One region of the Ensifer sp. Root423 genome, then DNA from elsewhere that is predicted to be linked to it. Evidence: predicted binding sites of a transcription regulator. Region 1 holds the regulator's gene; each other region holds the start of a gene.
The links. Region 1 encodes LexA, which represses DNA repair genes until DNA is damaged. Its sites were predicted from a motif close to TGTTCNNNNTGTGTTCNG; they were not measured.
Positions count from the first base shown of each region.

Region 2: a site for LexA is predicted at 3,717-3,734, ahead of ASD01_RS22975 (ImuA family protein). Genes of this name have one in related genera too.
Region 3: a site for LexA is predicted at 4,185-4,202, ahead of ASD01_RS18665 (DNA polymerase IV). Genes of this name have one in related genera too.
Region 4: a site for LexA is predicted at 4,846-4,863, ahead of ASD01_RS04930 (ATP-dependent helicase). Genes of this name have one in related genera too.

Region 1 covers NZ_LMEG01000015.1:60,818-68,764, reverse strand. The annotation lists gene ASD01_RS16105 (cryptochrome/photolyase family protein) at 1-760, opposite strand, end outside; tRNA gene ASD01_RS16100 (tRNA-Asn) at 859-933, opposite strand; gene ASD01_RS16095 (hypothetical protein) at 1,084-1,377, shown strand; gene ASD01_RS16090 (thermonuclease family protein) at 1,589-2,323, shown strand; tRNA gene ASD01_RS16085 (tRNA-Cys) at 2,476-2,549, shown strand; gene ASD01_RS16080 (hypothetical protein) at 2,747-3,088, shown strand; gene lexA (transcriptional repressor LexA) at 3,177-3,899, opposite strand; gene ASD01_RS16070 (hypothetical protein) at 4,136-4,432, opposite strand; gene ASD01_RS16060 (hypothetical protein) at 4,756-5,388, shown strand; gene ASD01_RS16055 (hypothetical protein) at 5,507-6,109, shown strand; gene ASD01_RS16050 (DUF6538 domain-containing protein) at 6,387-7,757, shown strand; gene ASD01_RS16045 (DUF262 domain-containing protein) at 7,926-7,947, opposite strand, start outside.
Region 2 covers NZ_LMEG01000028.1:7,635-15,581, reverse strand. The annotation lists gene ASD01_RS22985 (error-prone DNA polymerase) at 1-1,470, opposite strand, end outside; gene ASD01_RS22980 (Y-family DNA polymerase) at 1,467-2,990, opposite strand; gene ASD01_RS22975 (ImuA family protein) at 2,905-3,666, opposite strand; gene ASD01_RS22970 (SOS response-associated peptidase) at 3,900-4,571, shown strand; gene dinB (DNA polymerase IV) at 4,598-5,653, shown strand; gene ASD01_RS22960 (hypothetical protein) at 6,130-6,408, shown strand; gene ASD01_RS22955 (hypothetical protein) at 6,439-6,630, shown strand; gene ASD01_RS22950 (antibiotic biosynthesis monooxygenase) at 6,709-7,005, opposite strand; partial or broken gene panD (aspartate 1-decarboxylase) at 7,208-7,659, opposite strand.
Region 3 covers NZ_LMEG01000019.1:46,890-54,836, forward strand. The annotation lists gene ASD01_RS18635 (MFS transporter) at 1-371, shown strand, start outside; gene rpmG (50S ribosomal protein L33) at 465-632, shown strand; gene ASD01_RS18645 (PleD family two-component system response regulator) at 1,212-2,579, opposite strand; gene ASD01_RS18650 (response regulator) at 2,597-2,968, opposite strand; gene ASD01_RS18655 (DUF3572 domain-containing protein) at 3,125-3,394, shown strand; gene ASD01_RS18660 (hypothetical protein) at 3,397-4,038, shown strand; gene ASD01_RS18665 (DNA polymerase IV) at 4,206-5,498, shown strand; gene ASD01_RS18670 (L,D-transpeptidase family protein) at 5,638-6,867, shown strand; gene dnaE (DNA polymerase III subunit alpha) at 6,977-7,947, opposite strand, start outside.
Region 4 covers NZ_LMEG01000002.1:221,073-229,019, reverse strand. The annotation lists gene ASD01_RS04945 (alpha/beta hydrolase family protein) at 1-512, shown strand, start outside; gene ASD01_RS04940 (adenylate/guanylate cyclase domain-containing protein) at 565-1,623, opposite strand; gene ASD01_RS04935 (SRPBCC family protein) at 1,793-2,248, shown strand; gene ASD01_RS35940 (hypothetical protein) at 2,445-2,612, shown strand; gene ASD01_RS04930 (ATP-dependent helicase) at 2,711-4,780, opposite strand; gene ASD01_RS04925 (hypothetical protein) at 5,156-5,335, shown strand; gene ASD01_RS04920 (hypothetical protein) at 5,542-5,856, opposite strand; gene cysG (siroheme synthase CysG) at 5,850-7,322, opposite strand; gene ASD01_RS04910 (nitrate reductase) at 7,294-7,947, opposite strand, start outside.

The DNA of each region.
Region 1 (7,947 bases):
AAATTTCGCCAAAGGCGAGATGAGGCGAGAGCAGGGATGTGCCATCCGCGTCGGGAATGTCGCGGCAGCGTTTGTAGGCGTCGAGCTTCTCATCGACGAATTCTTCGAGACGGGTGGCCGCACCGTCTTCGCCCGGCGTCCAGACCTCGCTGAATGTCGCCGCCCAGTCCGGTTTCGTCGGCAGCAGCGACCAGTCGTCAAGGCGTTCCGATCGCGGCCATGCTCCCGGGGCTGCGATATGGTGCGGCCGGTCGATCGGCGGTGCCAGCTCGTTTTTCAGTTCGAGCGCGCGCCAGAACGGCGTGAACACGCGGTAGGGGCCGCCCGTCGTCGTCAGCAGCCGCATGGGCTCATGCAGCAATTGTCCTGCAAAGCTCTCCGTGATGATTCCCCGCTCGGCCAGCGCCTTCTTGAGCGCGGTATCCGTGGCGATGCCGTTCGGGTCGTAGCGCCGGTTCCAGTAGATGCGCTCCGCACCGCTTGCGCGCGCAATCTCGACAATCACGTCAAGCGGCGCGCCTGATCGAAGAACGAGGCGAGAAGCGTGCCGCGCGAGACTTGCGCCCAAGGCCTCGAGCGAATGGTGCAGCCACCACGCCTGCGCCGCCCCGAGCGCACCGTTGCCGCTGTCGGCGGGTTCGCGAATATAGAGGGGAATGACGGCTGCCTCGCCGGCGGCAGCCGAGAGGGCGCGATTGTCGGCCAGGCGGAGATCCTTGCGGAACCAGACGATGATGGGCGGCGCCGCGGCCTTTGTCATGAAGAACCATCGGGAGGTTGGGGATTGATCACCTGGAGAACATAGGTGCAAAATGAAAAAGAGCCATTCGCATCGCTGCAAATGGCTCTTTTAGAAAGTGGCTCCCCGGGCCGGATTCGAACCGGCGACCTGTCGATTAACAGTCGAATGCTCTACCGCTGAGCTACCAGGGATCATCCGCGCCGTGTGCGCTTCAGAAGTGAGGCTGCTAATACGCATGCTTTTCTGATTTGCCAAGCGCTTTTTTCAAAAAAAATGACAAGTTCCGTTGCGAGGCTGTGGAGAAGTCCCCAATTGTGGGAAAACACGCCGGATAGGGAATGATGAATAAAAACAGGAAGCAGACGCATTTCGGCATTGATCCGCAAACACGACAGATCGTGCTGGGAAAATGGCGTATCGCGTTGCCCGACTCGCCCCTGCTGCGCATCCTGCTGGGTTCGCTGCTGGTGTTTTGTGGTTTTCTCGGTTTCTTGCCCGTGCTGGGCTTCTGGATGATACCGTTGGGCCTGATCGTGCTTTCCCACGACATTCCCTCGGTTCGCCGCCGCCGTCGTCGTCTGGCCGTCTGGTGGGCGCGCTGGCGCGGGAAGGCCAACTCGTCGAACGGCTCCTGAGGCGGACGCCGATTTAACGATCTTGTTGTCGAGGGCAGGGCGGTCGGCAGTTTTGGCCGTCCCGTAGCAATTCCGAATCTCTCAACAAGGGCCGTGGCCGCGCAGGCGAATGACCGGTTCCTGGCGGTCTTCCCCTCTGTTGGGGTGCCCTCGAAAACTTTTCGGCAACCCATCAAACGCATAATGCGGTCTCGAATCAGGATGGGGACCGATGGCCAAAGCCACTACGAAACGTCGACGCCGCAGTTCGGGCCGAAGCACCAGCAAACAGGGCGGCATGGCGCCGTGGTATCTGGCCGCAGCGCTCACCCTTGGCGGCGTCATGGCCTACGACCATCGCGCCGAGTTGCGGCACTGGCCGGTGGTTTCCGATGTCATGGCCTTTGCATCGCGATCGGAAACGAAGCCGAAGCCTCAGCGCGCGGTTCCTGAAGCGCAGGAGCGCGTTGCCCAGCAGGCGGATAGGCACAAACCGAATCCGAAGCCCAACCCGGCGACGAAGGTTGCCCTGGCCGCCCCGGTGCCGTCGGTGAATGTCGGCGTCACGCCGCCAACCCCTCTCGTGCGGCCGAATGAAGAGGTGAAGACGGCATCCATCCGTACCGATCAGTTCTATTTTTGCGGCATTCGCAACGACAACTGCGTGATCGATGGCGCGACCTTCGTCTTCCATGGCGAGACGATCCGCGTCGCCGATGTCGATGCGCCGCGAATCCGCCAGGCAAGCTGCGACAAGGAGCGTTCGCGCGGCTTCTACGCCAAGCAGCGCCTGCGCGAATTGCTGAATGCAGGCGACTTCAGGCTGATCTCGGCGGGAGGGCGATCAGATGCCAAGGCCGGCGAGAAACTGCGCCTGGTCACCCGCGGTGACCAATCTCTTGGACGTGTACTCGTTTCCGAGGGGCTCGTGCGGCCGTGGGAAGGGCGCCCGACGCCCTGGTGCTGAGATCAGCTGGGAGACGATCGGCGGACATCGTCGATCGTTCTGTGGAAAGTATCCGTCCTGCAAATCGACGGCGCGTTTTTCAGAAAATGCCTCTTGCGGTTTTTCTGCAATCATTCTAAATCCGCGCCAACGCTTGGTTATCCGAGCTGTGAGGCCTCGTGGCGGAGTGGTGACGCAGAGGACTGCAAATCCTTGTACCCCGGTTCAATTCCGGGCGAGGCCTCCAATAATCTCACCTCGTTAAATTTGGTTTGGCGTTCTGCCTTAGGGCAGCGCGGTAAAATTCGCGACACGTCCGCGCAAGCCACGTCGCCTATGCCTCCGTCGGATCTTATCGCTTCGGTGAATTCGGTAGAGGGGGAACGATGACTCCGCTGAGATCAACCGTATCGGTAGCGTCCGTCAACATTAAGAACGGAGGCAATGGCATCAATGAAAAAGAGACTGATCCTGACGGCGTTGGCGTGTTTTGCGGCGACCGCTATGGAGGCGCGCGCGGACGACCTGGTTTTCCAGCTGAAGAACAACACCGGCGCGGTACTGACGAATTTCTATACGTCGCCGGTCGGCGTCAATGAATGGGAAGACGATGTTTTCGGTCGGCAGGTCCTGAACCCCGGCGAGAGCATGGAGATCACCATTGCCGACGGGCGGGACGTCTGCAAATACGACATGCGATTCGAATTCGAGGAAGGCTCGGCCCTCGATACGACCGAGGACACGCAGGATCTCTGCGAACTCGGCGAATACACGATCCACGAATAAGCGATCTGGATTTCAGGTCGCCTTAAACGGAAAGAGCCTCGCCACTTTCAGTGGCGAGGCTCTTTTGATTCGGCGTTCTGCCTGGAATTCAATGGTAGCGGCGGATCAGCCCGACGAGCTTGCCCTGGATCTTCACGCGATCCGGTCCGAAAATGCGCGTCTCGTAGGCGGGGTTGGCCGCTTCGAGCGCAATCGACGCGCCCTTGCGACGGAAGCGCTTCAGCGTCGCTTCCTCGTCGTCCACGAGCGCCACGATGATGTCGCCGGGATTGGCCGAGTTGCCGTTGCGGATGATCACCGTGTCGCCATCGAAGATGCCGGCCTCGATCATCGAATCGCCCTTTACTTCGAGGGCGTAATGCTCGCCGCTGCCGATCATGTCGAGCGGAACGGTAATGTCATGGGTGTTGTTCTGGATCGCCGAGATCGGCACGCCGGCAGCGATGCGCCCCATCACCGGGACGGAAACAGACGTGCTTTCGGCGACCGGCGCCGGCTTCGGCGTGGCAGGAGCGGCGGCCGGCGGCTTTCCGAGGCTGCCCTCGATCACGCTCGGCGAGAAGCCCCTGCGCGGCTGTTGCTGGCCGGCGGCGTAGGCTTCCGGAAGCTTGATGACTTCGAGCGCGCGCGCCCGGTTCGGCAACCGGCGAATGAACCCGCGTTCTTCGAGCGCCGTGATCAAACGGTGAATGCCGGACTTCGACGCAAGGTCGAGCGCATCCTTCATTTCATCGAAAGACGGCGGTACGCCCGACTCCTTCATGCGTTCGTGGATGAACAGAAGCAATTCCTGTTGCTTGCGGGTCAGCATGGCACGTCGCTCCAGAGGCGTGAAACAAATCAAGAACAGACACTATCTGTTCCATATGTGTTCCGCAAGTGCCTAAAATTCCGTGAATTCAGGCAATTGGCTGCTTCTGTGGGGGGCGATTGGTCACTTTTGCGGGAGCGGGGCGGTTTTCGGCGACGGTTGCGTCCCAAAACAGCGCCGGGCAGGTCAATCGCGCGCGTGATTCGAACGAATCGCGGCTCTCTTCGCGGAGAGACTTAAGTCGCTTGCGAGGCCGAGCAGGCGTCTTCGAACTCCTTCACCGTTTCGGCGCTGTTGTCTTCCGGAAGCACTGCGTCGGCCGCATCGGTCGCAACGGGCGTATCGCCGTCATAAACGAAGGACTGGATGTAGAAGGCGAGCGCGCCCTTCCAAACATTGCGTCCATCGATCTGATGGCACGGCACGGCCCGTTCGAAATCGGTCTGGAGTTCATCCACCGTCGCGGCACTGAGCTTGACGTCAGGCATATTGGGCGATGCGACTATCGAAGCGAGAAGCAGGGCGGCAAGCACGGTGATCGTCCACTTGATGAAGGGGTGGGACTACGGGTTGGTAAACGATGTGAACCGCGCTTTCGTTCCGAAGTCCAGCAAGCATGGCGATCACTCTGCCATGTTCAACAGCTCTTTGCCCGCAGGCTGTGGCTGATTTGCGCCAGCCGCTCGATCTCAACCTCGTCTCGGCCGTTCTTCATGGACCGGCGCGGAGAATGCATCGGAGCTGCCAGCTTTCGCATCGGGCCTGGGGCGCGCAAAAATCCCTGCGGGGAAGGGCCTTCACCGTCTCGACAGGCCTCTAAAAAAAGATAACTTTGCGTGGAAAGTGGGGTGGTTGCATGCATAGATTGTCGTTGGTGGTGCTCGGCCTGTTGCTCACGGCTGGAGCGGCGTCTGCCGAAGAAGGGCGTTCGAATATCTGGAAACGGATCAACGCCTGGACGGTGGGATCCGATCGCTCCCTGGGCGGCTCGTGTTACGCGGCGACGAGCTATGACGCCGGCGCTATCCTTCGTATCGGCTTTTATCCGCGGGGATCGACGAACCTGGCGTTTCTTTCGATCGGCAATGCCGAATGGAAGTCCATCGAGCCGCAGCGGGAATACGATGTTGCCTTGCAGCTCGACCGTGGTCGTCAGTGGCCGGCCGTTGCGTTCGGTGTTGATCTGACCGGCGCCAGGGCCCTTGTCGTCAACTTTTCCAACACCGACTTCTTTACCGAATTCGTTCGCAAGAACACCTTGGCGCTGGCCTTCGAGGGGCGCGTCGTCGCGAGCCTCAGCCTGCGTGATTCGATGAAGGCGGTAAGCGAGATGTTCAAGTGCCAGGAGGCGGTGAGCGCCTTGATCCCGAATGGCGGTCAGGGAGCGGCGAACGATCCCTTTGCGGGTGCCGGTGGCAATGCGCCGAACAACGATCCCTTTGCCGGCGGCGGCCAGACCAAGTCGTCGAAAGATCCTTTCGCCATGTGATGGGCGCGTCCGCTTGCCGCAGAGAGGTGAATATTCCTAAAATATTGCCTGGGATCGGCTAGGTACCCTCGACAGTGACGGGGGGACCTATCAAAATGCGGGCAAACGGGGGTTTTGCATGCGTAGATTGCTGGTCGGATTGGTAAGCTGTCTGATCGCCGCGGGATCGGCCGCGGCTGAGGAGTCCGAAATCATCAAGTGGAAGGATGTCGACGGCTGGACCGTTGCTTCCGACACCTCGATGGAGGGCTCCTGCTTCATCTCATCGGTATTCGACGGCGGGGTCACCTTGCGCCTTGGGTTCTATCCCAAGGGCTCCGAGTCGCCGCTCTATATGAGCTTCGCCAGCGACGACTGGAGGTCGCTTGAGGTCGGCAAAGAGTACGACCTGACCTTCCGCTTCGACAAGACCGATCCCTGGAGCGCTTCGGCGACCGCTGCCGGTGATGCGAGCGGAAAGTTTCTGTTCGTGAACGTCACCGACGCCGAGTTCCTGACGGGCTTCGTGCGCAAGCGGGCCTTGGCCATCGCGTTTGAAGATCGCGTCATCGCAAATCTCAGCCTGCGCGGCACCGGCCCGGCGGCCGACGAGCTGATGAAGTGCCAGCGGGCGGTCGACGAGATTATCGCCGACGAGGGCCGCAAGTCCAAGGAGAAGAAAGCCGACCCGTTCAATGCACCGAGCGAGAAGCGCTCGGCGCGGGATCCGTTCAGCCTCTGAAAGCAGGTGGCCACGGGATCGGGCAGCGTTTCGCGAAGGCCGGACGGTGGCTTAGCATGGCGGTGTCCCCAGAGAGACTCGAACTGGCGATCTGCTGATGACAAATCAGCCGCTGTTCCGATACCTCGGCAACCGGGCACCTTCTGATCGTTTTGGTGGAGCCGAAGGGAGGGCAACCTTTCCACCTCTTTTCTCGTTTCTTTTCAAATTGTTGTTGAATTTCAACAGTCTTTGGGACTAAGTCTGGGTACTTTTTTGGGTACTCACCGAGGATTTCATGCCAGCCCCATCGTCAGCCGATACCAGATATCTCGAAGTACACGGCAGCAAGTGGCGGGTGGTCTTCAACGTGCCGAGGCAACTCCAGGGAAAGCTCGGGACGAAACTGAAGCGGTCTTTGGGGACGGATAGCCTCAGCGAGGCCAACCGCCTGAAGTGGGACGTTGTGGCAGAGTTTAGAGCGACCATCGATCAAGCGAGGCGTCCGAATGTCTCGAAGGAAGCAGCTCTTGCCAGCGCCCGGGTGAAAGCCATGGAGGAAGCGCGGCGGCTCTCTCAACAGCGAGTGGTGGCCTTCGGCACCGAGCAGCGCGGACGGGTCGATGACGCGATTGAGGACTATGCCGAAGCATTGGCTGGCGATCCGGTCGAAGTTGGCGATAACGGTCACCCGATCCATGAACCGGAACGCGATGCCCTTGCGATGGAGTTTCTCGCTGTTGCAAAGGGCAAGAGGACTCCTGTCGATTTCGAACATGCGAAGTACATGTCGATGTCTCAGGTGAAGGCCCGAACTGCCGCCGACGACAAACGAGCCATCAAGTATCTGAAGGACTGGTGCAAGGCGAATGGTGTGCCCCCTTACCTTCAGGCCATCTCAAAACGGGAAGCGGTCCGGTTCTGTGACGACCTTCCCGGTCTCGTCGGCAAGACAGACCCTGCGACACTGAACAAGTACATCGGTCGTCTTTCCGTGTACTGGGGCTGGCTCGAAAGGCGGCATGTGGTGGACACCAACATCTGGCAGGGCCGCAGGTTCAAGAAGCCACTACAGATAACGGATGACAAGGAACGACCGTTCACGAACGAGGAGATGCGGAAGCTGCTGATGGGGCCGGCCACCCAAGCTATGCACGACGTTATGCGAATAGGGGCGCTCACGGGCGCAAGATTGGACGCCATCGTTTGCCTCAAGGTGAAAGACTGCCAGAACGACACCTTCACTTTCAAGCCTCAGAAGAAGGAACCCGGGTCGCGCCTTTGTCCGATCCATCCTGATTTGGCAGCGATCATCGCTCGGAGGTCTGAAGGCAAACAAGACATGGACGACATCTTCCCCGAATGGCCGGGGCCGAAGAAACCCGGCTCGCTGCGTGAGCGCTCATTCAAGACATCGAACCAGTTCACCGATTACCGGCGAGACGTTGGTGTCGACGATCAGAGGGAAGGGAAGCGCCGCAGCCTCGTCAACTTCCACTCGTTCCGCCGCTGGTTCATCACGAAGGCGGAACAGGCGGGACAGCCTGAAAGTATCATTGCCGCAGTCGTCGGCCAGAAGCGGAGCGGTATCACGCTTGGGCTCTATTCCGCTGGACCGCTCTTGGAACAGGCCCGTCAGTGTGTCGAGGCCGTGAAGCTGCCGATTTAATCATTCGCCCCAGCGAGCATCCGTCATAGCGGCGGCGGTCCAAGTCCGGGTCAGGTATGTGACTGTGGGCAACTGATGTCTCAGAAGCAAAATACAGTCAACTCCGGGGTGGACCCACTCTGCCACCCCGGTGTGATATGTACTTCGAACGTGTCAGGCGAACTTGAGTTAGCCTTCGCAGAGCTTCCCG
Region 2 (7,947 bases), on a different contig from region 1:
ATCGTTCGTCAGGACGAAGCCGCCCGGATGCTGCGACAGGTGACGCGGCGCCCCCATCAGCTGCCGGGCCAGATCGAGCGTGAGGCGCAGGCGCCGATCGGACAGGTTGAGATTGAGTTCCTCGGCATGTTTTTCGCCGATGTCCTCGCCCCAGCCCCAGACCTGCGACGACAGCATCTTCGTCATGTCCTCGGGCAGCCCCAGCGCCTTGCCGACATCGCGGATGGCGCCTTTCGACCGATAGCGGATGACCGTGGAGCAAAGGGCCGCATGATCACGGCCATAGGTCTCGAAGACCCATTGCATGACGATCTCGCGGCGCTCGTGCTCGAAGTCGACGTCAATGTCAGGCGGCTCGCGCCGTTCCTCGGAGACGAAGCGCTCGAACAGGAGGTCGTTGATTTCAGGGTCGATCGAGGTGATGCCGAGCACATAACAGACAGACGAATTGGCGGCCGATCCTCTGCCCTGGCATAGAATGTCCCTTGAACGGGCAAAACGCACGATCGAATTCACTGTCAGGAAGTAGGACGCATATTGAAGCTTCTCGATCAGCCGCAGTTCGTGCTCGAGGTTCTTGCGGACTTTTTCCGGCAACCCTTCTGGGTAACGCCAGGCTGCACCTTCCCAGGTCAGTTGCGCCAGTGTCTCTTGGGCTGTCAGTGCAGGATTGGATCGCTCCTCCGGATATTGATAGGCGAGCTCGTCGAGCGAAAACCGGCATCGCTCCAGGATCTCGATGGTGCGGGTAAGCGCTTCGGGGTAGCGCGCAAAGAGCCGCGCCATTTCCTCGGGCGGCTTCAGGTAGCGGTCGGCGTGGCGCTCGCGGCGGAAACCGGCCTCGTCGATCATGATGTTGTGGCGAATGCAGGTGACGACATCCTGCAGGATGCGCCGGTCCGGCACATGAAACAGCACGTCGTTGGTGACGACCGTTGGCACGCCGACTGAAGCTGCCAGGTTGGAGAGCTGATGAAGGCGCAGCTGGTCGTTCGGCCGGCGGCGGAGTGTCAGCGACAGGTAGGCGCGGTCGCCGAATTCTTGCCTCAGACGGCGCAGCTCCCGCGCGCAGTCCTCGTCAGCGGCATCGGGAAGGAGAACCGCGATCAGTCCCTCGCCATAGGCAACGAGATCGGACCAGGCAAGCCGGAATTTCGCCTTGCCGCCGCGCTTCTTGCCGAGCGACAGCAGCCGGCAAAGCCGCGCATAGGCCGGCCGGTCGGTCGGAAAGACGAGGACCGATAGATCGCCTTCAAGATCGAGGCGGCAGCCGACGACCAGCCGCACGCCGACATCCTTGGCCGCCTGGTGCGCTCGCACGATGCCGGCGAGGCTGTTGCGATCGGCAATGGCCAGCGCCTCGAGCCTAAGTTCGGCGGCACGTTGGAATAGCTCTTCGCAGGAGGATGCGCCGCGCAGGAAGGAGAAATGCGAGGTCACCTGCAGCTCGGCATAAAGCGGCGTCGTCATCCGAAAATCCCGTGCAGGAACCATTGGTGGCTGCCGGTCTCGCTGTGTTCGCCGTCGCCGGCGCGATAAATCCAGTAGCGCTCGCCGGCGTCATCCTCGACCTGGAAATAGTCGCGTACGGCGACGAGCTCGGCATCCCGCTTCCACCATTCGCCGAAGACGCGTTCGGGGCCGTCGGCACGTTTCACCCGTCGGCGCACACCACGCCATGTGAAACTGACTGGCGGATGATCGGGCAGAAGCGCCATCGTCTCGATCGCTTCAGGATGGAGAAGCAAGCGCACCGGCCTTGGCCAATGGCCGGGCCAGGCGAGACCTTCGTCCGGCGCCATCGGCGCGATGCGGTTGATGGAGCGTTCGGGCACGTCGCTGGCGACCGGTTGAAAACGATAGAGCCGGCGTGCGCCGATGCGGTTTCCCAGGATGTCGATCAGGCCGGAAACATCGGCCTCCGGTTCCTCGACCAGCGAGGAAACGACCTGTCTTGCCACCAGCGGCTCGGCGTGGGTCGCCGTCAGCGACATGATTTCGATCCCGAAGCCCGGATCGATCGTCTCGATCCTATCAGTGATGAGCCGGATCAGGCGCTTGGCGTCGCGAACGGGCGTCGCGGTGCCTGCGCGGATCGCCTGGCAGGTGTTATCAACGCGATGGAAGAGAAGGTCGACGCGCCGCGCGCCGAGGCCTCTTTCTTCCAGTACCAGACAGAGCGCGCCCACAAGCTTCGCGGCATAGCGCGCAATCGTCTCGGCGGCCGCAATCGGTTCACCGAAGGAACGGCGAACTTCGATAAGCTCAGGCGTGCGGACCGGATCGATCGGCTCGGCAACCTCTCCCATGGCCTGGTCGATGCGACGGCCAAGTTCGGGTCCAAATCGAAGGGCAAGCGGCGCCCGCGGCACGCCGGCCACCTCACCGATCGTGTTGAAGCCCAGCACGCGAAGGCCATGGACGATTGCAGGATCGAGGCGAAGCGCTGCGACGGGCAGGTTACGGATGGTTTCCTGCTGCGCCCCCGGAGCGACGACCAGCGTCGGATGAGCGAGAAACCGGGCGCCGGCATGGGCCGCCCCCCAGGTATCGGCAACCGCAGCCCGCGCCTCGATGCCGGATCCGAAGAACCGGTTGACCATGCCTGACAGCATCAGGTCCTCGCCGCCATGCAGGTGATCGGCACCGGTCGTATCGATCACCAGGCCATCGGGCGGATCGGCGGCTACGATCGGCGCATAGCGCTGCAGCGCCCAGAGCGCCAGGCGTTCGAGCGCTTCTTGATCGGCGGCCGGATCGGCGTCCATGACGACAAGACCTGCGACGAGCGCCTGGGCTTTCGTGGCGGCCATGCGGGGTCTCAGGCCTGCGGCAATCGCCGCGGCATTTACCGAGAGCACCACACGCCTTCGCTGTTCGCGACCGACGAGGACGAGAGGCGTTTCAGCCGGCGGCGCTGCGTCGCCGAGCTTGCGCCTCAGGCGATCCGTGGGCCAGCTCGGAAGGAAGAGCGATACGACCCTTGGCATCTGGGGCCTCCACTTCGAAATCTGCACTTTCGCCGGCACGGCAGCGGATGAGTTCGACGAGCCAGCGCGCGCGGCCGACGCCTGGAACCGGCAAGGGGACGGATGGCAGGACGGACACGCGCCAGCGCGTGACCGATGCCGTCGGCTGCCCGAAATCCGAGGCTTCGGCCTGTCGTCGCCAGCGGCGGATCGCAATGCCCAACGTGCCGGAACTCTCGGCTGCAAGCTGCAAGCGGCGCGAGGCGGTCATCGAAAGGCGCGCGAGCTCGCCGACGACGGCACCGAGGCCGCCGTGGCGAAGCCCCTCTTCCATGCAGGAAAGAAGCGCCTTTTCGTCGCCGGCCTCCACATAGATGACGCGGCTCGGCGAAAGACCGACTTGAGCCAGCGCCGGCGCGAAGAGATCGGGCCGCGTCACACACCAGAGCACCTTGCCTTTCGAGCGGGCGGCAATGCCCGCGCAAAAGAGAGCCGCCGCCGCACCGTCGATCGCACCGTTGCCGCCGCCGGCGACCTCATGCAACGAGCCGAGTACAAGCCCCCCACCCGGCAATCGCCGATCAATCTCGGTGACACCAAACGGCAGCACCTGTCGTCCACGGCCGCTTGCGCCTTCAAGGCGCTGGATGCGCTCGCGAAGTTCTGAGACGACGGTATTGTCGACTGGACGGGGCATTTTGGAAGGAACAACTCCTTAGGGCTATGCATTAGCGCTTCCTGTTGATATGTTCTCTATTTGTTCCTATTTGAGTTGCGAGTCAACGAAGTTCAGAAAAGAGACTGTTGATTGCGATCGAGACGCCAGCACGGACACGCTGCTTGGTGCAATGAACAGATCGAATGCCGGGGAACGGGGACAGAAGCGAGCAGTCGTTGATATGAAGCTAGGTGAGAAAGGGAGACTGAACTTTGTGCAATCTCTACAACATCACGACGACACGTGATGCCGTGATCGCATTCACCAAGGCATTCCGCGACAAGGCAGGCTGGAACCAGCCATCCTATGACGTCTACCCCGGCTATCAGGCGCCCGTAGTCCGCGTCGGCGAAGACGGAGAGCGAGAGATCGCGCGTGTCACCTGGGGCATGCCCTCGCCGCCCGCTTTCGTGAAGAACTACGATCCCGGCGTCACCAACATCCGAAACGTCGCCTCTCCGCACTGGAGACGCTGGCTCGGGGCGACCAGTCGCTGCGTCGTCCCCTTCAACTCCTTCGCCGAGCCGGATCCGGCGGCCAAGGTTCCCGGCGGTAAAATCCCCAATGCCTGGTTTGCCGGAACTAAGGAGCGGCCGCTGATGTTCTTCGCCGGCTTCTGGACGCCATGGAAGGGTGTCAGGCGCGTGCGCGATGGTGAGCGCGAATACGAGCTCTTCGGCTTCCTCACCACATCCCCGAACGAGATCGTCTCGCCAATCCATCAAAAGGCCATGCCGGTGATTCTGACCACACCTGACGAGGTCGATCTGTGGCTCACCGGATCCTGGGACGAGGTGAAGCACCTGCAGCGGCCGCTTCCGGGCAACTTGCTTGTTGTCGTCGAGCCTCCTGCTGCCCTGCCCGAAGAAGACCTGCTGCTATGACCAGTCGTTGGGTCGCGTGATCGGTGATGGAACGCTCTGAGCGCACGCGAAAGATCATCCATGTCGACATGGATGCCTTCTACGCCTCGGTGGAGCAGCGGGACAATCCCGTACTTCGCGGGCTTCCGATTGCCGTTGGCTTTGGCGAGGCGCGCGGCGTCGTGGCTGCCGCAAGCTACGAGGCGCGCAAATACGGCGTCCATTCGGCCATGCCGTCGGTCACCGCCAAGCGGAAATGCCCGGAGCTGAACCGCGCAGTCTCACAGCAGATCCACGCGATCTTTGCCGAATACACGCCGCTCATCGAACCGCTCTCGCTCGACGAGGCCTATCTTGATGTCACCGAGAACCTCAAGGGAATGGAACTTGCGACGGAGATCGCCGAGGAGATCCGCGCCAAGATCAAGGCAAGGACAGGCCTGACCGCTTCGGCCGGCGTTTCCTATAACAAGTTCCTCGCCAAGATGGCGTCCGACCAGAGAAAACCGGATGGCCTCTTCGTCATCACGCCAAAGAACGGTCCGGCCTTCGTCGAGGCGCTGCCCGTCAAGAAATTCCATGGCGTCGGTCCGGCAACCGCCGAGCGCATGCACAAGCTCGGGATTGAAACGGGCGCCGATCTGAAGGATCACGATATCGCCTTCTTGCAGCAACACTTCGGAAAATCGGGACCTTACTTCTACTGGATCGCCCGCGGCGTCGACGAACGTCAGGTGAAGGCCGACCGGGTGCGCAAGTCCATCGGCGCGGAAGACACGTTCTCCGTGGACGTCCATGATTTCGAGACCGCCAGGGCTGGCCTCGAACCGCTGATCGAAAAGGTCTGGCGCTACTGCGAAGGGAACGGTATTCGCGCCAAGACCGCGACGCTCAAGGTGAAATGGGCGGATTTCACGCAGATCACTAGGAGCAAGACAACAGCGGCACCGATCGCAAGTACTGCAGAGCTTGCCGCGGTCATGACGATGCTGTTGTCTCCACTCTTCCCTGCCCCAAAAGGCATTCGGTTGCTGGGCGTGACACTGTCGTCACTCGATGAAGCAACGATCGAAAGCAAGCCACAGCTTGCCTTCGCGCTCTAAAACACCTTGCTCGTCCGCCAGGACACCGAACGACCGAATGAGGGTTGGCGATCAACTATCGGAAATCGTGATCACCGAACGGGCGGCCTTTGCAGGGAACCTTATTCAGTAAACTCTTAATTAACCATAACCTTGCAAACTGTGTTCAGTCGCCAATCACATTGCAGCGTACAGCGACAACTCAGAACCGTAACCCCGCCCACGGGTTACGGTTTTGCCCATAAAGCCAGGCACCTCTCAACCACAAGCGCAAGGTTAAGCGATGAGTTATGACTGGAGCGGCGCGCGGCATCGCCGGATGAAGGTTGCACGTCTTGGCGCCGCGCTCACTGTCGCGGCCACCGTCGTTGCCGTTGTAGTCCAGGTCATGGGAAGTGCGCTCTAGAGCGACGCAATCGCCGTGAACGGATGAGTTCGGCTCATCGATACGATGACCAACTCTGCGTCCTTGTTTCCCGAAGAGGAAAGGTTCGAATATGATCGACTGGAATACGGACGGTCACGGCAACATAAGGGCATCAACGGTCGTCGGCTGGAACACTGCAATCGACGAGACGGGCGAGCTTTTCCTGAGGATCGAATTCAGCGCCGATCCGGATCTCGAAAACGTGTCGGCGCTGCAGTTCAGATTGACCGCGCAGCAAGCAATGCAACTTGCGGAAAGGCTGACGAACACTTATCGGCAGTCCTCGACGGCGCGCGAGTGCCCAGACCAATCTTTGCTACTGACGTCGCAGGGGCGCCCCGCGCCATAATGAATGGACAGACCAGAAAGGGGAAAGGACGTGGCCACCCGCAAAGAAATCGCCGATCGTGTGATTGCCAAGTGGCAAGCAAGGGGCATTGCAATTGACCACACCGCCGAGTTCCAGGCTCTGCTCAGACTCTGGATTGCGGGTGACATTTCCATCGATGACATCCGGCGGAGGCACCTGAAAATGCTGCGCGAACGTGCCCGAACGGCAAAGCGCAATTAAACGACGAGACAGGTCTTGTGGCATCGCCGGCTAATGTTGAGCCCAACGACGCATCGCCACGGCAAACCCGCTTCCGGTTTATTTCACGGATAGGACGACCAGGCCTGCAATTGGGTCGGTTACGCCGAGCCCTCCTCCGAGGTCCTCGAGCGTCTCACGAAAGCTGTCAAGCGTGGCGACCATCTGCGGCCGGCTCGCCACCAATGCTTCCATGCTCTCCCATTCCGCGATAATGCAGTATCGTCCCTCGCCAGCCTCGATGATGTTGGCATGACGCAGACCCGACCAGCTTTGAGCTATGTCCCGGTGAGCGCCGAGAAAAGCCTCAGCCATCCCCGGCTTGACCTTGAAGCGGACGACATTGAATGCGGTCATGAGCGCCTCCCTGAGCCTTGTTCTGCCTTTGATAATCTGCCGTCCAAATTGCGCTTTTGGCTAGAGCCTGCACCCGTGCGGCAAGGTCGTCGGTAACTGGTTCAGCAGCAACGAACGCCGTGTTGCTGGCGAGGCCGCGACCGCTGCGTTTTTGTCCTTGGCGACGACCCAGCCGTCAGGTTTGCCTCTTGGCCAAATCCAATCAGCTGCCGGACACCATAAGCGGTATCGGCAATGCCGTCTCGGCCTCGTCGAGGATTTCGAAAGTGAATTTGCCAGATGCATCGACCTCAACCGAGTAGCTGAGGCGATCCTGCACGCGGTTGTTCTCGTCGAAGGTCAGTACCTTCGGCTTCAAGGAAGTAAGCCGGCTTTCGTCGAGGTAAACGGAGTTGCATATAAGGATCTGGTCGCCGGGCTGGCATGTGCGTGCGGCCGCACCATTGAAATGCAGCACCTAGAACCGCGTTCACCGAGGATGACGTAGGTGGAGATGCGCGCCCCGGAATTCTTGTTCCAGATCTCGACGAACTCCATCGGCAAGATGCCGGCCTCCTCACAGTGGTCCGGGTCAAGAGTGATCGACCCATGATAGTTGAGGTTCGCCTCGGTGACATAAATGCCATGGAGCTTCCCTGCGACCAGGTTTCTCATGCTTTTTCACACCTCGCGGTTGATCAGGTTTCGTCGCGCCCTGGCGCTGCCGACGAGGCAGAAATCTTCGCGCACGGACAATCGCCAAGCGGAGAGAAGGCCCCGCCGGGGAAGGCGGGGCAAGGTTCGCACCCAGATGGCTCTCTGAACGCGGGGAAGAAAAACTCCATCGGCCAAGCCGATGCGCTCAGATACGAACAAAGCCGCCCGCAAGGAAGGTCGCTTTCGACAATTCCGGTACGGCTTTGCTAATATATCAACCGGCTCGAATGACGATCCTAATCGTGT
Region 3 (7,947 bases), on a different contig from region 1:
TCAAAGACCGGCGCACACTGCTCTCTGCGATGACGCTGATCGGTCTTATCGGCGCGCTGTTCCTGCCGCTGTTGGTCGAGAGCTGGTTCCTGATGGCAATTGTGCTGTTGTTCTGGGGCGGCTGTGTCTCCGGCCTCTACACGGTCGGCCTCAGCCACCTGGGCTCACGGCTTCAGGGCGCGGATCTCGCCGCCGCCAACGCGGCCTTCGTGTTTTCCTACGCCGTCGGTACCGTCGCTGGACCGCAGGCGATCGGCGCGGCAATGGACGCCACCGGCAACAACGGTTTTGCCTGGGCGATCGCCGGCTTTTTCGGTCTCTATGTCGCGCTTTCGGTGGTCAGGATCGTTTTGAAACCAAAACGGTCTTGACTTTTCGGCCGCGATTTGTAGTTTCGCGCCAACCTTGCCCGTGGCCCGCAACCGGTTGTCCACGGCTTTCATTGTTACAAAGGCAGGACGACCATGGCAAAAGCCACCACCATCAAGATCAAGCTGCTTTCGACAGCCGACACGGGTTTCTTCTACGTCACGACCAAGAACAGCCGTACGATGACGGAAAAGATGACGAAGACCAAGTACGACCCGGTCGTCAAGAAGCACGTCGAATTCAAGGAAACCAAGATCAAGTAAGATCGCCGGTTTTCGGGAATTGAAGGGCGCCGACCGCAAGGTCAGGCGCCCTTTCCTTTTTAGGCCAATGCCTTGAGCATCTAGCGTAGGCGCTGAGTGAAACGGGTTCCACGCCAGGGGGAGGAAACGGCTCGCCCGCCCCTGCTATTCCCCCAGAATCAAAACGCCGCCCCGAAGGCGGGACGGCGTGTCGGAAAGGGGGTCGGCTGGCCTCTGACTGCGGCACGAGGATTCCGCGGACGCCAAAAGCCAACCGACCGACCCCACGACCCAGGAGATGCGGCGGACCTGAGCATCATGGGGTAACGAATATCGCAGAAGGCTGGATGCCCCCTCTTTCATGAGCATCACCTGAAAATAAAAAAAAATCAACGAATTCTTAATGCGCGGAGCGGTGCCGCTCGGCGCATGGTTAATTCTGTATCAGACCTGGACAGGCACACTGCATGATCTCTGCTGCCACCCAAACTCCCCGGTAGCAACAGGTGACGCGAGAATACAACTTTGAATGCAGGCCGCAAGAGGCGGGCAAAGAAATTCCCTGGGGTGCTTTGAGGCCAGAAACGCAGGAGGCGCAGCTCAGGCGGCGGCTGCCACCACCCGATTTCGGCCTTCGTGCTTGGCCTGATAGAGCGCCATATCGGCGCGCTTCAGCAGCGCTTCGGCCGTGTCGCTGCCGGGCCTGAGCGTGGCAATCCCCATGGACGCGGTGACCTTCAGGGGGCCGTCCGCCTGCGGGATCGCAAATGGCAGGCTTTCGATGATCGTGCGCAGACGCTCGGCGACACCGGCCGCCATTTCGGCTGACGTATCCGGCATCACCACGATGAACTCTTCACCGCCGAACCGGCAGGCAAGGTCGGCACCCCGCACCGTCGTGCGGATGCGATTGGCGAATTCCCGCAAGACTTCGTCGCCAACGTCATGGCCGTAGGTGTCGTTAACCTGCTTGAAGCGGTCGATATCGGTCATGCAGATGGACAGCGGCCGACCGCGCGCAGCAGCCCGATCCATCAGCAGTTTCAGGTGCGTGTCGAAATAGCGCCGGTTATGCAGCCCGGTGAGGCCGTCGGTGACGGCAAGCTCGATGGTTTGCTGCACGCTCGACCGCAGCCTGTCATTGCAGTGCTTGCGCCGGATCTGGGTCATCGACCGGGCAATCAGTTCATTCGGATCGACCGGCCGCATCAGATAGTCCGTCACGCCCAGATCGAGCGCGCGGACGACCAACTCGTCGCTGCCCTGCTCGGCGATCAGCAGGATAGGGATGAACCGGGTGCGCTCCAGGGAGCGCAACTGCGAGCAGAGGCGCAGCGGATCGTAGTCGTCGAAATTCGCATTGACGATGACGAGGTCGAAATTGTTCTCCGCCGCCTCGAACAATGCCGCCTGCGGATCGGAGATGACCGAGACCTCGGCAATCGGCTTGAGGGCGCGCTGCAGCCGCTCCTGCGACGAGCCGCGGCCATCGACGAGCAGGACGTTGCCGGGCTCGTCAGGCCGGTCCGCCCGGCCAACATCTTCAAGCCCGATCGTCTGCGCCGTCTGGGCCCGCAGGCGCAGCTCATCGCTGACGTTCTTCAGGCGCACCAAGCTCTTCACCCGCGACATCAGCTGCAGATCGTTGACGGGCTTCGTCAGGAAATCGTCGGCGCCGGCCTTCAGGCCACGCACGCGATCAGAAGGCTGGTCGAGCGCGGTGACCATGACAACCGGGATATGTGCCGTCTTCGGGTTCGCCTTCAGCCGTTCGCAGACTTCGAAACCATCGAGACCGGGCATCATGATATCGAGCAGCACCAGGTCGATGGGCGTCTTTTCGCAGAGCGCCAGGGCGGCATAACCGTCACTGGCCGTCAGCACGTCGAAGTACTCGGCAAGCAACCGGGCTTCGAGCAGCTTCACATTGGCCGGAACGTCATCGACAACAAGAATACGCGCAGTCATATCAATTTTCCCGCCGCTCAGGCATCGCCCAGGTAGGTTTTGATCGTCTCAATGAACTTCGGTACGGAGATCGGCTTGGAGACATAGGCTTCGCACCCGCCCTGGCGGATCCGCTCCTCGTCCCCCTTCATAGCAAAAGCGGTCACGGCGATGACCGGGATGACGTGTAGCTCGTCGTCTTCCTTCAGCCACTTCGTCACTTCCAGACCGGAAACCTCCGGCAGCTGGATGTCCATGAGAATGAGATCGGGCCGATGCTTGCGCGCGAGCTCGAGCGCCTCCATGCCGTTGCGAGTCTGGATCGTCGCATAGCCGGAGGCCTCAATCAGGTCGCGGAAGAGCTTCATGTTCAGCTCGTTGTCCTCAACAATCATCACCTGTTTGGGCATGTCGATCCCTTGCTGTCCATCGTCACCTTGCAAGTCTCCTCAGGACAATTAACGTGCGGAGCCGACGACTCGACCCATTTCCTCAACGTCAGAGATAGGCCTATTTGGTTGAAAAATAGGTAACTCCGCACGTAAAAACCATACGGGGACAAACCATTGAAGAGCGCCGACGAAATCGCCATCGACATTCTCTCCTGGCTTGCCGGCGAGCCTGAGCTTCTGTCCCGCTTTCTGGCGCTGACCGGCACGGACCCAACGGCGTTGCGCAACGCGATTGCCGAACCCGGCTTCATGGGCGGGCTCGTCGCCTTTCTGATGGACCATGAGCCGACCCTGATGGCATTCTGCACGGCGACCGGTACGGCGCCTGAAGACGTCGTGCGCGCCCATATGGCACTTTCCGGCCACGCAGGCTTCGAGGATTGAGGGTGGCAAACGCGCCGACAGCTCACCGCATCACGCTTGGAAACCGCCCGCTGATCGTCAGCGACATCGACGATGTCGTGCTTGAATTCATCAATCCGTTCAAAGCGTTCCTTGGGAGCTGCGGCCATGTCCTCCTGCCCCGATCGTTTCGCCTGACCGGCAACATCATCACCCACGCGGACGAGCAGCCGGTGACGGAGCCAGAGGTCAAGATCCTGCTCGACACCTTCTACGGCTCGCAGGATCGTTGGCAAACGCCCGCCGCCAAGGTCGTCGAGACCCTGGCCGCATTGTCGGAGGAAGCCGATATCGTCTTTCTGACTGCGATGCCGCCGCAGCACGCTGCGGTTCGTCGCGCTCTTCTTGACCGGCTCGGCCTGCCCTATCCGCTGCTTGCGTCCGAAGAGCCGAAGGGGCCGATCGTCCAAAAACTTCACGGCAGCCGCACCGTCCCCCTCGTCTTCATCGACGACATGCTTCGCAACCTGCGATCGGTGAAGGATCACGCGCCGACCTGCCTGCCGATAAACCTCATGGCCGACTCGGAGTTCAAGGCGCTCGCGCCGAAGCTCGACGCCGACATCCGCGCCGTCGCAGACTGGCCGGAGGCAGCCGCAGCCATTCGCGCGCACTTCCGCGGCTAGCCCGGATCGGCTGCCCGTCGGCGCAAATTCAGCCGCGCCGGCGCTGCGAAAGACGCGCCCGGTGATCCTTTTCAACGGCGACAATTGCATTGTGATTTCCAATCGCGCCTCCTTGAGACTCGCTAGAGTAGAGCTTAAGGTCGCAATGTTCAATATTTGTTCCCGATATGCCCGACAGCGCTGCTCACTCTCCAGGCTTCTGCCGCGACTGCCTCAAGGAACAGGCGGCGTCGGTGCGGCGCTGCCTTGCCTGCGGCAGCCCGCGCATTCTGCGGCATGCGGAGCTCTATGACCTGACGCTGGCGCACATCGACTGCGACGCCTTCTATGCCTCGATCGAGAAGCGCGACAACCCGGAGCTTGCCGACAAGCCGGTGATCATCGGCGGCGGCAAGCGCGGTGTGGTCTCCACCGCCTGCTACGTCGCCCGCATTCACGGCGTGCGCTCGGCCATGCCGATGTTCAAGGCGCTGGAAGCCTGCCCCCAGGCCATTGTCATCAAGCCCAATATGGAGAAATACGCCCGCGTCAGCCGCGAGGTGCGCACGCTGATGCAGGAACTGACCCCGCTGGTGCAGCCGCTGTCGATCGACGAAGCCTTCCTCGAACTCAGCGGCACGGAGCGACTGCATCACGATCCACCGGCACGCACGCTTGCGCGGCTCGCCCGCCGGATCGAGCAGGAAGTCGGCATCACCGTCTCGGTCGGCCTCTCCTATTGCAAGTTTCTCGCCAAGGTGGCGTCCGACCTGCAAAAGCCGCGCGGCTTTTCCGTCATCGGCCAAGCCGAGGCGCTGGAGTTCCTGCGCGAGAAGCCGGTGACCCTGATCTGGGGCGTCGGCAAGGCCTTTGCCGCCACGCTGGAGCGTGACGGCGTGCGCACGATCGGGCAATTGCAGACCATGGAAGAAGGCGACCTGATGCGGCGCTATGGCACCATGGGGCAGCGGCTCTTTCGCCTATCGCGCGGGCTCGACGAGAGAGCGGTCGAAATCGACGGCGAAGCCAAGAGCGTTTCCGCAGAGACGACGTTCAACGACGATATCGCGCGCTATGACGACCTGGTCACGCATCTGCGGCGCCTCAGCGAGCAAGTGGCCCACCGGCTGCGAAAGTCGGAACTCGCCGGCCAGACGGTCGTTCTCAAGCTCAAAACCGCCGACTTCAAGATCCGCACCCGCAATCGGCGCCTGGATAGCCCTACCCGCCTTGCCGACCGCATTTTCCGCATCGGCCTGCAGCTTCTCGAAAAAGAGGCGGACGGAACGAAGTATCGGCTGATCGGCATCGGCGTCAGCGATCTCTCCGCCCCGGATCTCGCCGATCCGCCCGATCTCGTCGATCCCGCGGCCACCAGGCGCGCTGCGGCCGAGGACGCGATCAACAAGCTGCGCGACAAATTCGGCAAGGCGAGCGTCGAAACCGGCTACACTTTCGGCACCAGAAAACGCGATCCATGAGACCACAAGCGTGCTTGCCCGAGCAGGCACGCTTCGCAAAGCGATCACGCAACCTTGATCGACAGCCCACACAGCAGGATGAATTCCTTAAAGATTGAAGGCTAGGCTTGTTCGCCAAGTCACGTGTTGGGTTGAGTGTATGGTATCGCGTTTCGCTCTCACCGCCAGCGTCGTCGCACTGCTTTTGTCGCCGGCTACCGGCTTTGCAGGCAGTCGCGGGCCGCTGCAGATCATCGTCTCGAAAGATCAGCAATCGCTCGTCGTCTATGACGGCGACGCTGTCATTGCGACATCACCGGTCTCGACCGGCAAGGCGGGCCACACGACGCCATCGGGCATCTTTTCTATCCTGGAAAAGCGGCGTCATCACAAATCGAACATCTATTCGAACGCTCCGATGCCGTTCATGCAGCGGCTCACCTGGTCGGGCATTGCTCTGCATGGCTCCAACCATGTGCCGGACTATCCGGCGTCCCATGGCTGCGTGCGGTTGCCGAGCGAATTTGCTGCCTCGCTCTACAAGTTGACCGAGCGCGGCGTGCACGTGCTGATCTCCGACCGGCAGATAACGCCCTTGGAGGTCAAGAGCGCCCTACTCTTCCGCCCGGCCCCGATCGATCTCCAGCCGCCGCTTTCCGACGTGCCGCTCAGACCGGCGATCAGCCAGGCCGGCGATGCGCCGGTGGAAGTGGCGATGCGGGAGCCGCCCGGCGGCGCCAATTCGGCGCGATCCACCGAGGAGCCGATCCGTATCCTGATCACCCGCAGCGATACCCGCGACACCATGCGCGAGGTTCAGACGTCCCTGGATTTCCTCGGCTACGCGCCGGGCGCGATCGACGGCCATGCCGGGCCGGCGACGATTGCGGCCCTGCGTGCCTTCCAGGCAAGCGAAGGCATCGACGGCGACGGCAAGCTGACACCGGACCTGACCGACCGGCTCCTGCGCAAGGCCGGACGTACGCCACCGCAAAACGGCAAGATCCTCGTGCGGCAAGGGTTCAAGCCGCTCTTTGAAGCCGGGCTTACGATCGACAAGCCGGAAGAGGCGCTCGGAACGCATTTCCTCCAGTTCCGGCACAATGAAGAAGAAGGTGCCGAAGGCAAATGGTTCGGCGTCTCGCTCGAGGACCACCTGCCCGCCTCGACGAAGAAGCGGCTCGGCATCTCCACGGAGGCCGATCCCTTCGCCTATAACGGCATCCAGCGCACGCTGGCGCGCATGACGATCTCCGACGTTGTGCGCAGGCGCGTGGAAGCGTTGCTCGCCGAGGGCTCGTCGCTCTCGATTGCCGATGTGGAAAGCGGGTTGGAGACCGGTCAGGGCACCGACTTCATCACCATTACTCGGACACGTCCCGGCGACTGATCTGCGAGACCGGCAGACAAGCACCCGGCGAGCGTCCCGCCGCGGGTCGATAGGTTCCAAGCCGGCTCAATCGCCGCTCCACTGCAATTCAGCGGAGCCCCGCCTCGGATTACACCAGTTCGACGTCGATGACGCCCGGCGCCGAGCGCAATGCTGCAGCGATCTCCGGCGAAATCCGGAACTTCTCGTTCAGTTCAACCTCGATCTCGCGCTGGCCATTGTCCTTGATGACGACGAAGGAGACGAGCCCGTCGCCCTTCGTGTTGAGGTGCGAGGCGATCGACTTCAGCGGCCCGGAATCGCGCACATAGACGCGCAGCGCCTTCTGCAGTTGCAGCGATTCTTCTTCGAGCGACCGCAGCGTCTGGATGCGCAGGCCGATGCCTTCCGGCCGCTCTTCCGCCGCCACGGTCATGACCAGCGACTTGCCGGGCTCGAGCAGGTCTCGATACTGGTGCAGCATCTCGGAGAACAGTACCGCCTCGAACTGGCCGGAGGAATCCGAGAAGGCGATGATTCCCATCTTGTTGCCGGTGCGCGTCTTGCGCTCCTGCTTCGAGGTTACTGTTCCGGCGAGCCTTCCGGCCGTCGCCCCCTTCTTCACAGCGCCTGCGAAATCGCCGAAGGTCTGCACGCGCATCTTGGCGAGCAGCGCATTGTAGGTGTCGAGCGGATGGGCAGACAGATAGAAGCCCAGAACCTGGAACTCACGGTGCAGCTTTTCCGAGGCAAGCCACGGCGTGTAGGTCGGAAGCGCAATGCGCTCCGGCCCGGTGGCCGCCCCTGCGCCGAACATGTCGCTCTGCCCGCTCGTCTTGTTTTCCTGAGCCCGCTGGGCAAACCCGAGAATACGATCGAGCCCGCCGACCAGCTCCGCCCGGTCGTAGCCGAAGCAATCGAAGGCGCCGGCGGCAATCAGGCTTTCAAAAACGCGACGGTTGAGCAGCTTGGGGTCGATCCGGAGGCAGAAGTCTTCGAGGCTTGCGAAGGCCTTGTCGCCTCGAACCTCGACGATGTGCTCGACCGCTGACTCGCCCACGCCCTTGATCGCTGCAAGCGAGTAATAGATGCGGCTTTCGC
Region 4 (7,947 bases), on a different contig from region 1:
AGGGCCGTTCGATGGGTACGCTGCGCCCGGACATCGGTTCGGCGGTTGAGGCGGCCATCCGGTCGGTAGAGGCGCACCCGCGCCTTTCGGGCAAGGTCGCGCTCGTTGGCGTGGCCTTCGGCGGCTTTCTTGCCCTGCGCGCCGCCGCGTCCGTGCCAACGCTCGCCGGCGTCGTCTCCATCAACGGCTTCTTCGATCTCGGTGGGTTCTGGGACGCGCTGCCGCAGGTCTATCGCGACAACATGCGCTTCTCGCTCGGGGGCGCGGATGTTCGCGAACGTGCCGACCGTTTCACGCTGGCGCGCTGCCCGCCGCCGACCGCCCCGGCGCTCATCCTCCACGGCGGACGCGACAAGATCTTTCCACCCTCCGAAGCGGTAAAATGCGCAGATATCTGTGCGCGTGGAGCCGAACTGCACATCTTCGAGGATGGCAACCACGTCTGCAACAACATCCCCTGGCTCTACCGCCCGCTTGTCGCCGACTGGGTGGCGGAGCGCACGCGCGTGTGACCGTCGAAGACGGACGCTTCGCCGTTCACGGCATGGCCGTGGAAGGGCTGCGTCACGCGTCCGGCAAGGTGAAGACGGCGCAGGGTGCTGCGATGCCGCGCAAGGGATGCTCGCCGAGCGGCAGCAGCGGCGTCGACGCGGCCTCAGCCACGGCACCGGAGATCAGCACGGAGCAGCCGAGCGGCCGGCACAGGCCCTCCAGGCGGCTGACGAGATTGACCGCCGGGCCGATGGCTGTGAAGTCGAGCCTATCGGCGGCACCTATATTGCCCCAGAGAATGTCGCCGAGGTGCAGGGCGACGCCGAAGGAGAGCGGCGGTAGCCCCTCGGCCTGCCGGGCCTGGTCGAGATGCGCCATGCCGGCGCGCGCGGCGGTGACCGCGCGCAAGGCCGCGTCGCAGGCTTCGCTCGGCGAGCCGCTCACCGGAAAGATCGCCAGAACGCCGTCGCCGATGAATTTCAGCACCTCGCCGCCAAAGGCATGGATCGCGCCGGCGAGGCGATCGAACCAGGCGTCGAGGGCCGCGATCACCACGGCGGGTTCCGATGTTTCGGACAGCGCCGTGAAGTTGCGCAAATCGGCATAGAGCAGGGCCGCGCGAATGGTTTCACCGGTGCCGCGGGTGAGCGCTCCGGCGCGGACACGGGCGGCGCTGCGGCGGCCGAGATAGGCGTCGAGCAGAGCGGTGAGCGCGGCCCGCTCGGCAAGAACCGCCAGGGGCGCGACGGCAAAGCGCGCGACATCACCAAGCCGCGCCGTCTCTTCCGGGCCGAACGGGCGCGTCCCGGCCCAGCCGAGCGGCGCGCGTTCGTTCCCCGAACCGGTCGATTGTTGCAGCAGTGGCCCGAGCCCGGCCAGCCACTCCTCTCCCGCCCGGTCGGAGACGGCGCCGGCAAAGCCCAGGCTCTCGATCACCACGCCGGTCTCGGCTCGCCAAAGCCAGGTGCGGCGGGCGATGATCGGATGCGGCACGGCGAGCGTAAGCGCGCCGCCCGAGAGCGGCAGACCGTCGGCGACGAGCCGGCGGCCAATGTCGGACAGGAATCGGTCCGGCTCCTGCGAGGCGCTTGCCTCGTCCACGAGCCAGGCAAGGGGGGCGGACAAATCCATGCCGAAGAGGATAGGGTCGAGCGCCCTATGGACAAGCCCTTTCCCGCCGCCGCGCTGCGCGCAAGTCAGGGGCGGACGGTGGCGCCGTCCGTCACGGCGGTCTATGATTGCGGCAGCCTGCAGAAGGACTCTCAAGCCGCAGGCAGGCCAATCAGCAAAGGGAAGACCGATGCCAGAAGCCCTCGTCGTCCGCCGCGAAGCGCATATTCCGGCGCCACCCGCCGCAGTGTTCGCTCTTTTGACCGACCCGGAAAAGATCCTGCGCTGGATGGGAACGGAGGCCGACACCAAGGCGGAGCCCGGCGGTCTCTATCTCGTCAACGTAACCGGGGCCCGTTTTGCCCGCGGGTCTTTCCGCGAGGTCGTGCCGGTGCATCGGCTCGCCTATAGCTTCGGCTGGGAAGGCAGCGACATTGTCCCGCCCGGCTCGAGCCTGATCGAGATCGACCTGATCGAGCAGCCGCCCGGAACATTGCTGCGCCTTACGCAAACGGGTCTGCCCAGCGCCGAACAATGCGCCGGCCATGCGGAAGGCTGGGCACATTATCTGGAGCGGCTGGGCCAGGTTGCGTCGGGCCGCGATCCAGGCCCCGATCCCTGGCTCGGCCGCGACGGCGCGGCTTGATGCAGACGTCCCTTGCCTGCCACGACTGGGCCTGAAGGCTTGACGACGGCGTTGGAATGCCATGTTGCTTGGGATTGGCGCGAACCTGCTTTCACATCTTATTGATGCCAAATCAGGACGTTAGGCGGTACATGTCATTGCGGTGCGCTGGCTGAACGCGCCGGGACATGTATGAGTTTACTCGGGATGGGAGCGAATGGACGACAACAACATCATCAAATTTGAACGACCAAAGCCGAAAAAGGAGGCGAAGCCGGCCAGCCCTGTGCCGCGGAAGGCGTTGATTTGGCTGGCACTGATAGCCGCCTTGGTTGCGGTGTGGTCGTACTATCAGTTTATCGCGCCGCCGAGCTTGCCAGGCTAACAACGCTACAGACCGGCGGTTGGCGAGCGGCACGCGCTCCTCGCTTGGTCTGTCTGCAGACACGAGCGCACAATTCGCGAGCTCGCCACCGCCTTCGCTCACTTCCACATGGAGCGCATGCGGGCGCCGACGTCGATGCGGATCTGCTTGGCGCTTCGCTCGCTGGCGCTTGCCGAGATCTTCGGCCAGCTCGTCGTCTCGAAAAACTGAAGCAATGTCGCCGGGATGAAGCGGGTTCGCGAGGCGTAGACATGCCGGTCGCCCTGGGCGTTCTGGCCGTGGGTGAAGAAGCGCTGCGGCGTCACCAGGGAGAGATGATCGCGTGCCCGTGTCATGCCGACATAGAGCAGCCGCCGCTCCTCTTCGAGTTCGGCAGTTGTACCCACGCCGAGATCGGACGGAATGCAGCCGTCGACGACGTTGAGCATGAAGACCGAGCGCCATTCCTGGCCCTTCGCCGAATGGATGGTCGACAGGATCAGATAGTCCTCGTCGAGCAGCGGCACGCCCGCCTGGTCGCTCGTGGCATCGGGCGGGTCAAGGGTCAGCTCGGTCAGGAAACGTTCGCGGTTCTGGTAGCCGCCGGCAATCTGCTCGAGCTGCAGCAGGTCGGCCTTGCGCGTGTCGGCGTCTTCATGGATCCGGTCAAGATGGGGCTCATACCAGGCGCGCGCAGCGCCAATCTCCTGCGGCCATCCAGGCTCGGCCCGTCGCAGACCGGACACCAGGTCGACGAAGCCGGTCCAGTTCTCGCCGGTCTTGGCGGGAGGCGGGATCTCAGCAAGAGCCGCGAGTGGTTCCGGATCGGCGGCGATCGCATCGAGGATCTTTCCAGCGGTCTGTGGGCCAATACCGGGCAGCATCTGCAGCAACCGGAAACCTGCGACGCGATCACGCGGGTTCTGCGCGAAGCGCAGGACTGCGAGCAGGTCCTTCACATGGGCGCTGTCGAGAAACTTCAGGCCACCGAATTTCACGAACGGAATGTTGCGGCGGGTGAGTTCGACTTCGAGCGTTCCGCTGTGATTGGACGAGCGAAAAAGCACCGCCTGCTGCTTCAAGGCGATACCGATCTCGCGGCCAGCGAGAACCTGCTCCACGATGTAGGCGGCCTGATCCGCTTCGTCCTTGACGGCGACGAGCAACGGGCGCTGCTCCGATTGCCTGTCCGTCCAGAGGTTCTTGGTAAATCGCTCCCGCGCCAGGCCGATCACGCCGTTCGCAGCGGCGAGGATCGGCTGCGTCGAGCGGTAGTTCCGGTCGAGGGTGATGACGTCGGCAGGCTCGGGCGAAAAGGCGTTCGGGAAATCGAGAATATTGCGAACCGTCGCAGCCCTGAAAGAATAGATCGACTGGGCGTCGTCGCCAACGACCGTCAATCCGTGGCCGCCCGGTCTGAGCGACATCAGGATCGACGCCTGCAGCCTGTTGGTGTCCTGATACTCGTCGACAAGAACATGATCGAAGCGTCCGCCGATATCTTCGGCAAGCTCCGGATCGGAAACCATCTGCGCCCAGTAGAGCAGGAGATCGTCATAATCGAGCACGTTCTGCGCCTGTTTGGCATCGACGTAAGCCGCAAACAGCGCCTTGAGCTGTTCGTCCCAGCCGGTGACCCAGGGATAGGCCGACTTCAATACGTCGCCAATCGAGCTTTCAGAGTTCACGACGCGCGAATAGATCGAAAGGCACGTTCCCTTTGTCGGGAAGCGGCTTTCCGTCTTCGAGAAGCCGAGCTCGTGGCGCACGAGGTTCATCAAATCGGCGCTGTCCTCCCGGTCGTGGATCGTAAAATCCGGGCCGAGACCGATTTGTTCGGCGTAGATGCGCAGGATCCGGGCGCCGATGCCATGGAAGGTGCCGGCCCAGGAGAGCGCGTCCGTCATGACTGCAGCGTTGTCGCCAAGGACCTGGCGGCAGATGCGCGCGACCCGGCGGGTCATCTCGGCTGCTGCGCGTCGAGAAAAGGTCATCAGCAGAATGCGGCGCGGATCGGCACCGTTGACGATGAGATGCGCGACGCGGTGGGCGAGCGTATTCGTCTTGCCGGAGCCGGCACCGGCGATGATGAGAAGCGGGCCGCCGACCTGTCCTTCCGGCAAGCCGATACCGTGCTCGACCGCCTCACGCTGGCGGTCATTGAGTTTTTCGAGATAGGCGGCGCTCATGCGTTCCCGTTCGTTTTCGTCGCACTCAGTCACTGCCCGCATCGATTTGCATCCAAGAGTCGGGCAGGAACAAAGAAAGAACTAGCAATTTAGCATCCAGATGAAAACCCTGACGTCGCCGAGTTTTCGCTCCTGCAACGTCGGAATGTCACTCTTCCAAGGTTTTGATGACCTGCGAGATCGCCGATAGGCTTGATTGCTGCAGGTAAGGCCAATCGGCCGTGGATCGAGATCTGTCGCGGGTGATCGCCGGCTTATCGATCGGCCTATACCTATGGCTGTGCGCCGCACGAAGAACGCGCGACGGCTTGTGGCCTTATATAGTAGATTAGAAATATGCTCCGCTCCTGCGTCCACTCGAAAGAGGAAGAGCACATGGACGAACGGAGCGTTGAAAATACCTGCGAGGCCACCGGCTCGACCGCCGAATTGCAGGAGATTGCGCGCAAGCTGGCGTCGCTCGCCCAAGAGATCAGGTCAATTGCAGCGACCCCGCTCGGCGAGACGGTCGTACTCGACGAAAGCGGCGATGGATCGGAAACGGCAGTCGACTGATGTCGGCCGCGGGGCAGCGGCTTTACTTGTTCGGTACAGGCATTCATTCCTCAATTGGGAGATGGCCGTGATCTGCCTGCGCGCTTAGAACCAGCCTACGGTGGCGACCTTGGGATATTCGGGACGTCGATACGAGGCGACGCCTTCGAATATCCCTTGGCGCGTCAGCAGACGCTGGTGTCTGTTCAGGGGCAGCATTGAGCTCGTCACGCCACGACCGTCATCGTCATTTCGATGTAGGCGGCAAGGCACAGGGCTGAAGCCAAGATGCCCGGCGTTGAAGGCACGGCTTGCATTATTTTCGCGAAGAACATACCGCCGGCGATGAGCAATCCGCCGAAAAGCAGACCGTGTTCTGCAACAGCGAGGCCGATGGCGCAGAGGTTCACGGCACTCGCAACCATGGTGAGGGGCGCTGCGGCCAGCGCAGCGTTCGATTGAGCCAGGAAGATGAGCCTGAAACGCGGCCAGCTGAGGCCGATGGCGAGAACGATGAACACCAGGGAGATGCCCATCAGCATGCTCCTGCGAGAGTGCACTCGATCGATCCGGCCTGCTTGTCTCGGGCCGAAAACACGTCGCCGACAGCGATGAGGACCGGGTTGTCGTAGCCGATCTCCGCTATGCCCAAGGGCATTGTCGCGAGCGCGCCGCGCCAGCTGCGTTCCGTCGGACGGCTGACATCGCTCATGATCACGGCCGGTGTTTCAGGTGAACGGCCTTCGCCGATAAGCTTTTCGGCAATCAGCCTCGCCGTTCGGCCACCCATGTAAAAGACCGCCGTGCTGCGCGGATCGGCAATGCCTCCCCAGTCGACATCATCGGGCAGGCCGCCGTGGCGGGAATGACCGGTCACCAGCCGAAGCGACTGGGCATAGTCGCGATGGGTCAGCGACAGACCGAGACGGGAGGCCATGGCGCTTGCGGCAGTGATGCCGGGGATAACGTCGACGGGAATGTTCTCGCGGTCGAGATGGGCGATTTCCTCGCCGGCCCGGCCGAAAACCATGGGGTCGCCGGATTTCAGCCGCACCACGCGTTTCCCAGCCTTGGCGAGCTTGACCATCATGGCGTTGATGTCTTCCTGCCGGCAGCTTTCGCGGCCGCCGCGCTTTCCGACGAGCATGCGCTTTGCCTCCCGCCGGGCGAGTTCGAGCACGTCTGAAGAAACGAGGTCGTCGAAAAGGATGACATCGGCCGCTTGCAGCGCGCGCACGGCCTTCAGCGTCAGGAGTTCGGCATCGCCCGGTCCCGCGCCGACCAAAGTCACGTGACCGATGGCGGGGGCTCCCGCGAGCCTTTCGGCATCAGCAAAAAGCACCCCGCCTACGCCCTCCTCCGGCGTATCCATGGTCGAAAAGACGCGATCGGCAAAACGTTCCCAGAAGAGGCGGCGCCGGGGACCGGGTTCGATCCGGCGGTTCACCGCTCCACGAAGAGACTGGGCCAGCGCTGCCCAGGCCTTCAGGCTTTTCGGCAGCAGCGTCTCGATCTTGCGGCGGATCGTCTGGGCGAGGATCGGGGCGGCGCCATCGGTCGAGATTGCAACGATGACGGGCGAGCGGTTGACGATCGAGCCGAACTGGAACTCGCAGAAGTCCGGCTGGTCGATGACGTTGACCGGAACGCCCGCCGCGCGGGCGGCGGCGAAGAATGCCCGCGCCTCCGCCTGGTCCTCGCAATCGCCGACGGCGAGCGCGGCACCGTCAAGATCGGCGGGCGCCCAGTGCCGGCGGTTTAGCGTGACGCTGGCGGTGGGGTGTTGCGGGGTACGGCCGGCAAATGCCGCGAGCGCCTCGTCGTTCCCTTCAGCGTAAAGGTCGACGCGGGCGCCGCAGGCGGCCAGAAGCTCGACCTTCCACATCGCTCCGTCCGTTGCACCGGCCACCACGACGCGCCGGCCCTCCAGCGCCCAGAAGACGGGCAGCTTGGCGAGCGCCTCCATGCGGGCGGGTCCGTCACTCTGCGGCTGCTGCAAGACATCCATCGATGATCCCCCTGATTTCGGCGCGGCATGAGCCGCAATTGGTTCCGGCATTGAGCGCCACGCCGACGGCCTCGACGCTGTGGCAACCGCCGCGTACGGCCGCGACGATCTGGTTGACGCCAACACCGAAGCAGGAGCAGACGGTGGCGCCGGGATCCGGCTTGTCCGCCCCCGGACGGCCCGCGACGAGCGCGAAGCGCTTGCGCAGATTGGCGTGGTCAGCGCCGAGTTGTGCGATCGCCCAGTTGCGCGCGACGGCGACCGGTTCGCGCGCTAGGAAGAAGGCCGCGAGAAGCTGCGGACCATCGAAGAAGGCGAGCCTGATGTCGCCGGTCTGTGCATCCGCATAGCCGAGCGGCTCTACGCCTTGCGGGATCGCAAGAACGCGGCGGCACCAGCCGGCCCAGTCGTCCACCGGCTCGGCAAAAGCCAGTTCCAATCGCCAGCCGCCAGCCGCCTTCGCCAGCGCCCAATAGGCAGCATCTGGATCGACCGGCTTTGCCAGCGAGACAGCGAAGGCGTAGTGCGTCGCCTTGAACTTTCGCGCGGCGACCGCAATGTTCTTCGATGCCGGCTGGCCGGAAAGACGATCGGTGATCGGCGGCACGAGGACATCGATGCGTGC